3 linked regions of the Methyloferula stellata AR4 genome follow. The protein of the gene in region 1 interacts with the protein of each later gene in a pairwise test. Links are inferred from orthologs where the notes say so. Each region holds a gene or a part of one and is shown in the gene's direction. Other genes may lie near its edges. The genes, in order: rho, hfq and nusG.

Region 1 (3,101 bases):
CGGTCTCGACACAGCGGTCGATCCCGTCTGGGCGGCAGCTGCGATCGATCGAAATATTATTTTGCAAGGTAATCTCGATCCCTTGGCGCTTGTCGCCGGAGGGAAAGCTTTAGAGGATGCGGCGCGGCATATCCTCAAGGCCTTTGCCGGCCGGCCGCATATTTTCAATCTCGGGCATGGGATTTTGCCCGAAACACCGATTGAGCACGTCGAACAATTATTGAAAATCGTGAGATCGGAAGGCTGAGAGATGGACGTCGTTTACTCTTGGATCAAGATTTTGCACATCGTCTCATTGATTTCCTGGATGGTCGGGCTTTTTTATCTCCCCCGGCTCTTCGTCTATCACGCCGAGGCGGGGGCGGCCTCGCCGCAAGCCGAAACCTTCAAGGTGATGGAGCTCCGGCTGCAACGCATCATCATGCTGCCTGCGATGCTTGCGACATGGGCGAGCGGTCTCTACCTTGCGATCAATGGTGGGTTCTTCGAGTCCAGCGGCTGGATCTATGCCAAGCTTCTTTTGGTCTTGGGACTGAGCGGGCTGCACGGGTTTTTGGGCAAGACCCGCAAGGATTTCGCCATGGGGTATATTGGTCATTCGCCGGAATTCTACCGGGTGATCAACGAAATTCCGACGCTTTTGCTGATTTTTATCGTTATCCTGGTCGTTCTGAAACCGTTCTGAAAAAACGGGGAGAATCTTCAAGATCGGCGGGACGAGGTTGTCAAAACGGCTGATTCGCTCTATCTTTAGGTTCTCTCCTCGCAGGTACTGGCGTTGAGCAGGCGCGTTTCGAGCGCCGCAAGAACAATCCCACCTCCTTTAGGCCCATTCATCCCAGGGCCGCCTGCCATGCGCGACACGAATCGTGCGTCTTTCCAAGGACTAAATCCCGATGCGGGAAATTAAACTTCAAGACTTGAAGCTCAAGTCACCAACCGAATTGCTTGCCTTTGCCGAAGAGCACGAGGTCGAAAATGCCTCCATCATGCGCAAACAGGAATTATTGTTTGCGATCCTCAAGCAACTGGCCAGCCGCGAAATCGAGATCGTCGGCGAAGGCGTGATCGAAGTTCTACAGGACGGCTTCGGCTTTTTGCGCTCGCCCGAGGCCAATTATCTGGCGGGCCCCGACGATATTTACGTCTCGCCGTCGCAGATCCGGCGTTTCGGCCTGCGCACCGGCGACACGGTCGAGGGCCTGATCCGCAGCCCCAAGGAAGGCGAACGTTATTTCGCGCTCCTGAAGGTCAATACGATCAATTTCGAAGATCCCGAAAAAATCCGCCACAAGGTCCATTTCGACAATCTGACACCGCTCTATCCCGATGAGCGGCTGAAGCTCGAAATCGACGATCCGACCCGCAAGGATCTCTCCTCCCGCGTGATCGACATCGTCGCGCCGATTGGCAAGGGCCAGCGCGCTTTGATTGTGGCGCCGCCGCGCACCGGCAAGACCGTGCTTTTGCAGAATATCGCGCAATCCGTCACGGCCAATCACCCGGAATGCTATCTGATCGTCCTTCTGATCGATGAGCGGCCGGAGGAAGTCACCGACATGCAGCGCTCGGTGCATGGCGAGGTGGTCTCCTCGACCTTCGACGAACCGGCGGTGCGCCACGTACAGGTCGCCGAAATGGTGATCGAAAAAGCCAAGCGCCTGGTCGAACATGGCCGCGATGTGGTGATCCTGCTCGACTCGATTACGCGGCTGGGCCGCGCCTACAACACGGTGGTGCCCTCCTCCGGCAAGGTACTGACCGGCGGCGTCGACGCTAATGCCTTGCAGCGGCCGAAGCGCTTCTTCGGTGCCGCCCGCAATATCGAACAAGGCGGCTCGCTGACCATCATCGCGACGGCCTTGATCGATACTGGCTCGCGCATGGACGAAGTGATCTTCGAAGAATTCAAAGGCACCGGCAATTCGGAAATCATCCTCGACCGTAAGGTGGCGGACAAGCGGACCTTCCCGGCAATCGACATCACGCGCTCCGGCACCCGCAAGGAAGAATTGCTCGTGCCGAACGATGTACTGAAGAAAATGTACGTGCTGCGCCGCATCCTCAATCCGATGGGCACCGTCGATGGCATCGAATTTTTGCTCGGCAAATTGCGCGAAACGCCGAAGGGCAACGCGGCCTTCTTCGAGGCGATGAATACGTAAGAAATTTTCAGGCGAAGTGGTCACCAGTTCGCCTGAAAATGCGACGTGTGAGTGCTTTGCGGCGAGGATCATGCGCTTCGTTTAGCACGTGATTTCTTTAGCTCACCGTTTATAGGCGACGCGCAAGCCGCCCCAGTGCCGTCCGAAGACGCGGATCGGCGCATCAACTTCCTTCATCAGTACGAAATTGCCGCCGCCGAGATCGCGATTATAGATCTGGATCAGCGAAGGCCGGATGTTGCGCGCTGCGGCGAGCCCGGCACGATCGTCGAAAATCCGCCGGTTTCTGGAGTGGGCGACATTCCATTCATATTCGCCCGGACGCTGGGGATGCGAATATTCGGGATTATGGATGGGCATCCAGGCATTTCGATCGAGCGCGACACAGAAGACGATCCGTGGATTTGAATCCAGCACGGGGTTCAGGATCGGCGGCAATATGGCCTCGAGAACGGGCAAGGCGCGGGTGCGATATTGGGCCGGATTGGTACCCGCGATCAGTTCATATTCGGCGTCGAACAAGGCCTCAACGCTCAAGAGCCCGTCGCTGATGGCTGCTTCCATCGCCCTTGCAACGCAGCCGGCGTTCTCGATGACGGCGTTGATGAGGTCGGCATGATCGTCGCGGATATGCGTCAGCGTCACACGTAGCGCTGCGATGAAGTCCAGGGGCGGCTCGAGCCATTTTATGTGCAAGCCGATCGCCGATCGCCCCACAATAAGGGCGGGGCTCTTTCCGATGCCTTCGATTTTAGCCTCGACATGCTCCCCGGTTGCGAGATCCGTCTCAATATCGGTCTTGGCGAGCATTCCACCTTCTGAAATGTCGATGACGCGGCCAGCGGCGAAACCTTGCGGGTTGATAAAGGTCACGCTCAGGTCACATGGCAGACGGTCATGCTGGCGCCGGTTTCCCATCTCCATCTGGCGGAGAAA
Region 2 (3,020 bases), 2.2 Mb from region 1 along the record:
TAGCCATTACGGGCGCCATGACTCTGTTTGTCGCTTTGACACGCGCCAATCCGCTCATCGGCATTCTGGCCGGTACGGCCTTGGGCCTGATCGGCGGACGGATCGGGCTTTTTGTTTAAGCATGATCCCGAAAAGTTGCAGACTTTTCGGATAAGATCATGCGCTGGAAGAAAGTTGGTGATCCCGAAAAGTTGCAGACTTTTCGGGTAGGATCATGCGTCAAAGAAGAAAACAAATGAAAGTGATCCCGTGAGCCGCATCGCCTATGTCAATGGCCAATATCTTCCGCAGAGCCTTGCCATGGTTCCGATCGAGGATCGCGGCTATCAATTCGCGGATGGCGTTTACGAGGTCTGCGAAGTCTTCGATGGGGCGCTCATCGACGAGCCGCATCACATGGCACGGCTGGCGCGCTCCTTAAGCGAGCTGCGCATCGATATGCCCTTGGCAGGCGACGCGCTGCCGGTCGTTTTGCGCGAGGTCATGCGGCGCAACCGGCTTACCAATGGTTTTCTTTATCTTCAGGTGACGCGCGGCGTCGCCCCGCGCGACCATGGATTCCCGCAAAAGCCGGTTCGCCCCGCGCTTGTCGTGACCGCGAAATCAGTCGACCCCGGCAAAGGCGAAGCACTCGCTCGCAAAGGCATAGCAATCGCTTCGACCGCCGATATTCGCTGGAAAAGGGTCGATATTAAATCGATTTCCTTGCTGCCGAACGTCTTGGCCAAGCAAGAGGCCCGCGACAAAGGCTGCTACGAGGCCTGGCTGATCGACGAGAAAGGCTTCGTCACCGAAGGCGCCTCGTCGAATGCCTGGATCATCACGCAGGACGGTACCATCGTCACGCGTGCGGCCGATCACGCGATTTTGCGCGGTGTCACACGGACGACCTTGATGAAGCTCATTGCAGAATTGCAGCTTCCGGTCGAAGAACGTTCGTTCACCTTGGCCGAGGCGCTTGCCGCGCGCGAGGCTTTTATTTCAGCCGCGACAAATCTGGTCATGCCGGTCGTCACGATCGACGGCCATCAGATCGGGGATGGGCGGCCGGGCCCGATCGCAACGAGACTGCGCAGCCTCTTTCATGAGGCGGCGGCGAAAACCGAATGGGCTGCCCGCCGTTGAAAAAGAGCGAGTGCAGTGGTTTTTACAAAAAATATTGCCAAGTTGAGTTTACGAGCCGATTTTTGCTCGGCCTATAATATTATGTCAAACTTTCGGCGGTTGATGGACCGTTGAACGTCCCGCGCCGCGCTTGCGGCGTCAAGAAAAGAGACAGGACTGAAAAAATGGCGGCAGAACGCACCCAGAACCTGCAGGACACTTTTCTGAATTTTGTCCGGAAAAATAAGGTTCCCCTCACGATTTTTCTTGTGAACGGCGTCAAATTGCAAGGCGTTGTCACGTGGTTTGATAATTTTTGCGTTTTGCTGCGCCGCGACGGGCACTCGCAACTTGTCTACAAACACGCCATATCAACCATAATGCCCGGCCAGCCGATCCAAATGTTCGAGCCGACCGACGAGCCTGGAGGACCAGCACCGACTTGAATATATCCATCATCATGCCAATCCCGGCGAGGGCGGCTTGAGCCGTCGGCGGGACGCCGAAACGCCAACCGATCTCGAACAGGCGCGGGCCAAAGCCACGCGAGCCTTAGTGATCGGGCCCTATCTCAGCCAGAGAGCGCAGCAGCACCGCGACCGAACGAAGCCCGCGGCGTCAGCCACGGCCGCCGCGAAATCCGCCGCCGAGCCGGCGCGCTCGCTCGAAGCCCGTATCGCGGAAGCGAGCGGCCTTGCCGAGGCGATCGAGCTTTTCGTCGTCGCGGCGAAAATCATCACGCTCAACGAAATCAAGCCTGCGACTTTTCTCGGCCGCGGCAAGGTGGCCGAACTCGCAACCTTTGTCGAAGACGAGGCGATCGATCTCGTCATCATGGATTGTGCGCTCTCGCCCATCCAGCAGCGCAATCTCGAAAAGGCCCTCTCGGCCAAGGTCATCGACCGGACCGGCCTGATCCTCGAAATCTTCGGCCAGAGAGCGCGCACGAAAGAGGGCGCGCTGCAGGTCGAACTCGCCCATCTCAGTTACGAGAAATCGCGGCTCGTGCGCTCTTGGACCCACCTTGAACGTCAGCGCGGCGGCTTCGGCTTCCTCGGCGGCCCGGGCGAAACGCAGATCGAAACCGACCGCCGCCTGCTCAGCGAACGCATGGCGCGCATCGAGCGCGATCTCGAAGACGTCAAGCGCACGCGCGCCCTGCACCGCAAGGGCAGGCGGGACGTGCCTTTCCCCGTTGTCGCGCTCGTCGGCTATACCAATGCCGGCAAATCCACTCTGTTCAACCGCCTGACGCAAGCGAAGGTGGTCGCCGAAGACATGCTCTTTGCGACGCTCGATCCGACCTTGCGCCGGCTGCGGCTGCCGCATGGCGCCGACGTCATCTTGTCCGATACCGTCGGCTTCATCTCCGATCTGCCGACGCAGCTCGTCTCGGCCTTCCGGGCGACGCTCGAAGAGGTGATCGAGGCCGATATCATCCTTCATGTGCGTGACATCGCGCATGAGGATGCCGACGCGCAATGCGCCGACGTCGAGAAGGTGCTGGCGGATCTCGGCATTGCCCGCAATCAAGGCCGGGTGATCGAAGTCTGGAACAAGCTCGATCTCCTGGATCAAGGCGAGCGGCTTCAGATCGAAAACAGCGCCAAACGGCGCCCCGCGGCGACACGTCCGGCGATCATTTCGGCCGTGACCGGGCAGGGCATGGACGATCTTCTCGCAAGCCTCGATGCAAAGCTCGCGAGCCGGCGTCTTTGCTTCAATATCGCAATCGAGCCGGACGACGGCTCCGGCCTGAATTGGCTTTATGAAAATGCCGAAGTCATGCAGAAAAGCATGGCGCAGGACGGAACGCTTCATCTCACCATCCGCGTCGCAACGGAGCGCGCTGATGCCTTGCAGCGGCGGTTTCCTCTTCACGCGCATGAGACGCCGCGGCGCAAGGCGAGCGCCTG
Region 3 (3,068 bases), 1.9 Mb from region 1 along the record:
TGCGTCCTTCGAAGACGGGCAGGGCATCAATACTCTGACTGGCGCAGATCCCGTCGCGCCCTTTGGCGGCGCGGCTTTTCACGACACGCATGTCGCGGTGCGAAAAGTTTGATCTGAACGATGTGGGATGCAGGCCCCTTTTCGGCGGCCATTTTTTAATGTTGACACTCTATAATTTTTATAGAGATTATAGATTTATGCTTGATTGCGATAAAGGTTCGTTGCGCCATGGACGATATTAACCACGCCGCGCATACCGCGCCGCAGCCTTTCGACGTCATCGGCGTCCTGGGCGAAAACCTGCGTCGGCGGCGGACTCGCCGCGGCCTGTCGCTTGAGCGGCTCTCCAAAGCAAGCGGTGTCAGCCGGGCCATGCTCGGGCAGATCGAGCTCGGGCGCAGTTCGCCGACCGTGGGCGTCTTGTGGAAAATCGCCCAGGCGCTGGACTTGCCGATCTCCGCTTTGATGTCGGCGCCAGAAAGCCAGGCGACGATCGTGCTGCCGCAAGCCGAAGCCAGACTGCTGGTCTCGGGCGATAAGGGCTTTTCATCGCGCGCGCTGTTTCCGGCGACGGCGCGAAGCCGCGCGGGATTTTACGAATTTCGGCTAGCCGCGGGCACGAGCGAGCGATTCGAACCTCTGCCCCAAGGCACTGTCGGAAACCTTGTGGTCCTGCACGGCCAGCTTGAAATCACTCTGCGCGGCCAGACCTATAGGCTCGAAAAGGGCGATGCCTTTTTCTACGAGGCCAACGTTGCGCATCAATTCCGCAACGCCGATGCGGATGAAGCGGTCATCTACCAAGTGATTTCGCGGGAGGACGCGAACTAAGCCCGCTGGCATGGCTCGGGCTTCGCGGTTTTGAAATTGGGGCTTTGAAATTGGGGCTTGGCGTTTTTTGACGCTTTGATTATATGAGTCCTCTGTGGCGCGTGGCCGGCTGGCTCCGCGCCCCGATTTTTTCTGGCGCCTGCCCAGGTGGTTTGAATCCAAGAGCGGTTTTGAACGCAAGACGGCGCCGGGTGGCAATCCACCTTCGAGAGACCAACTCACCTTAGAGAGATTATGGCCACCAACCCCTTTACGTTCCTTCAGGAAGTCCGCGCCGAGGCTGGCAAGGTCACGTGGCCGACGCGGCGCGAAACGGTCATCACGACGATCCTCGTGATGATCATGGTCGTTTTCGCGAGCTTCTTCTTCGTCGCGGTCGATCAGACTTTGCGGCTGGCGGTCCGATTCATCTTGAGTTTGGGCCATTGAAACATTTCATTTTACGGGGTCAGCCAATTCTTCGGATTCTGCCATGAGCATGCGCTGGTACATCGTCCACGCCTATTCGAACTTCGAAAAGAAGGTCGCCGAATCGATCAGAGAGCAGGCGGCTCAACGGCATTTGGCCGATAAGTTCGAAGAGATTCTGGTTCCGACCGAGCATGTCGTCGAGGTGCGCCGCGGCCGGAAAATCAATTCCGAGCGCAAGTTCTTCCCGGGCTATGTGCTGGTGAAATGCGATCTGACCGACGATCTCTATCACCTGATCAAGAATACGCCGAAGGTCACGGGCTTCCTCGGCGCCGACAATAAGCCCATGCCGATTTCGGATGCCGAGGCCGACCGCATCAAGGGCCAGGTGGCCGATGGCGTCGATCGGCCGAAGTCCTCGATCTCGTTCGAGATCGGCGAGACGGTGCGCGTGGCGGACGGGCCCTTTGCCTCGTTCAATGGCGTCGTTGAGGAAGTCGACGAGGGCCGCTCGCGGGTCAAGGTGGCAGTCTCCATCTTCGGCCGTGCGACGCCGGTCGACCTCGAATACGCGCAGGTCGAGAAGGTCTGAGTTCGAAAAAGTTTGAGTTTTCCCTGACTTAGGGTAAGGAACTGAGAGTTTGGTGGAAACTGCGTCATTCTGAGAAGTTTGACCCCGGTGAGAAGCCAAAAGCACGTGGGAGACGGGTCCGGTCAGCCAGCCGGGCAGCTCGTTGCACCACGAACCCGCAACCGCCGGCTCGCACGAACCGGCTCGTTTGGAGTGAGACATGGCAAAGAAGATCACAGGTTATGTGAAGCTTCAGGTGCCGGCCGGCTCGGCAAATCCGTCGCCGCCGATCGGTCCCGCGCTCGGTCAGCGCGGCCTGAACATCATGGAATTTTGTAAGGCGTTCAACGCCAAGACGGCGCAGTTGGAGAAGGGGATGCCGATCCCTGTCGTCATCACCGCCTATGCCGACCGTTCCTTCACCTTCGAGATGAAGCAGCCGCCGGTCTCCTATTTTCTGAAAAAGGCGTCCGGCGTCCAATCCGGTGCGAAGACCACGGGCCGTGGCTTCGTCGGCAAGGTCACGCGCGCGCAGATCAAGGAGATTGCCGAAAAGAAAATGCCCGATTTGAATTGCGGCACGATCGAAGCGGCGGCCACGATGATCGAAGGATCCGCCCGTTCTATGGGCCTCGAGGTGGTGGGGTAAGCCATGGCACATATCGGAAAACGCGTCGTCAAGACCCGAGAGGGCATCGAACGGACCAAGCTTTACCCGATCACCGAGGCGGTAAAGCTGGTCAAGGATCGCGCCAATGCGAAATTCGACGAAACCGTCGAAATCGCCATGAACCTCGGCGTCGATCCCAAACACGCCGACCAGATGGTGCGCGGCGTGGTCAATCTGCCGAATGGTACCGGCCGCACCCTGCGTGTCGCGGTTTTCGCCCGCGGCGCCAAGGCGGATGAGGCCAAGGCGGCAGGCGCCGACATCGTCGGGGCCGAAGAGCTTGTCACCACGGTCCAAGGCGGCACGATCGATTTCGATCGCTGCATCGCCACCCCGGACATGATGCCGCTGGTCGGCCGTCTCGGTAAGGTCTTGGGCCCGCGCGGCCTGATGCCGAACCCGAAGGTGGGAACCGTGACAATGGACGTGACGGCCGCCGTCAAGGCATCCAAGGGCGGCGCCGTGGAATTTCGCGTCGAAAAGGCGGGAATCATCCAGGGCAGCGTCGGCAAAGCGTCGTTCGATGAGGCAAAACTTATTGAAAATATTGCTGCTTTTGTCGATGCTGTGGCTAAGGCCAAGCCG

Evidence for each region.
Region 2: the proteins of rho (region 1) and hfq interact in binary tests that used the Escherichia coli proteins (3 or more experiments, as listed by UniProt). The link is inferred for Methyloferula stellata AR4 from one-to-one orthologs.
Region 3: the proteins of rho (region 1) and nusG interact in binary tests that used the Escherichia coli proteins (3 or more experiments, as listed by UniProt). The link is inferred for Methyloferula stellata AR4 from one-to-one orthologs.

What each region holds. Positions count from the first base shown.
Region 1 is NZ_ARWA01000001.1:704,594-707,694, forward strand. Bases 84-3,030 are described here. They hold rho (transcription termination factor Rho), read left to right. Parts: upstream 84-896; coding sequence 897-2,165; downstream 2,166-3,030. Other genes in these bases: hemE (uroporphyrinogen decarboxylase), read left to right, coding at 84-247; hemJ (protoporphyrinogen oxidase HemJ), read left to right, coding at 251-685; A3OQ_RS21245 (methyl-accepting chemotaxis protein), read right to left, coding at 2,268-3,030. Outside these bases: more of hemE, read left to right, coding at 1-83; more of A3OQ_RS21245, read right to left, coding at 3,031-3,101. UniProt on the Escherichia coli protein: Facilitates transcription termination by a mechanism that involves Rho binding to the nascent RNA, activation of Rho's RNA-dependent ATPase activity, and release of the mRNA from the DNA template.
Region 2 is NZ_ARWA01000001.1:2,924,238-2,927,257, reverse strand. The notes cover bases 54-2,919. They hold hfq (RNA chaperone Hfq), read left to right. Parts: upstream 54-1,289; coding sequence 1,290-1,550; downstream 1,551-2,919. Other genes in these bases: hflX (GTPase HflX), read left to right, coding at 1,588-2,919; A3OQ_RS0114290 (D-amino-acid transaminase), read left to right, coding at 250-1,125; A3OQ_RS0114295 (chromate transporter), read left to right, coding at 54-119. Outside these bases: more of A3OQ_RS0114295, read left to right, coding at 1-53; more of hflX, read left to right, coding at 2,920-3,020. UniProt on the Escherichia coli protein: RNA chaperone that binds small regulatory RNA (sRNAs) and mRNAs to facilitate mRNA translational regulation in response to envelope stress, environmental stress and changes in metabolite concentrations.
Region 3 is NZ_ARWA01000001.1:2,555,356-2,558,423, forward strand. What follows is about bases 155-3,068. They hold nusG (transcription termination/antitermination protein NusG), read left to right. Parts: upstream 155-1,303; coding sequence 1,304-1,834; downstream 1,835-3,068. Other genes in these bases: A3OQ_RS22255 (helix-turn-helix domain-containing protein), read left to right, coding at 229-831; secE (preprotein translocase subunit SecE), read left to right, coding at 1,066-1,260; rplK (50S ribosomal protein L11), read left to right, coding at 2,034-2,462; rplA (50S ribosomal protein L1), read left to right, coding at 2,466-3,068. Also shown: A3OQ_RS0112555 (molybdopterin-containing oxidoreductase family protein), read left to right, coding at 1-112. UniProt on the Escherichia coli protein: Part of the processive rRNA transcription and antitermination complex (rrnTAC). The complex forms an RNA-chaperone ring around the RNA exit tunnel of RNA polymerase (RNAP).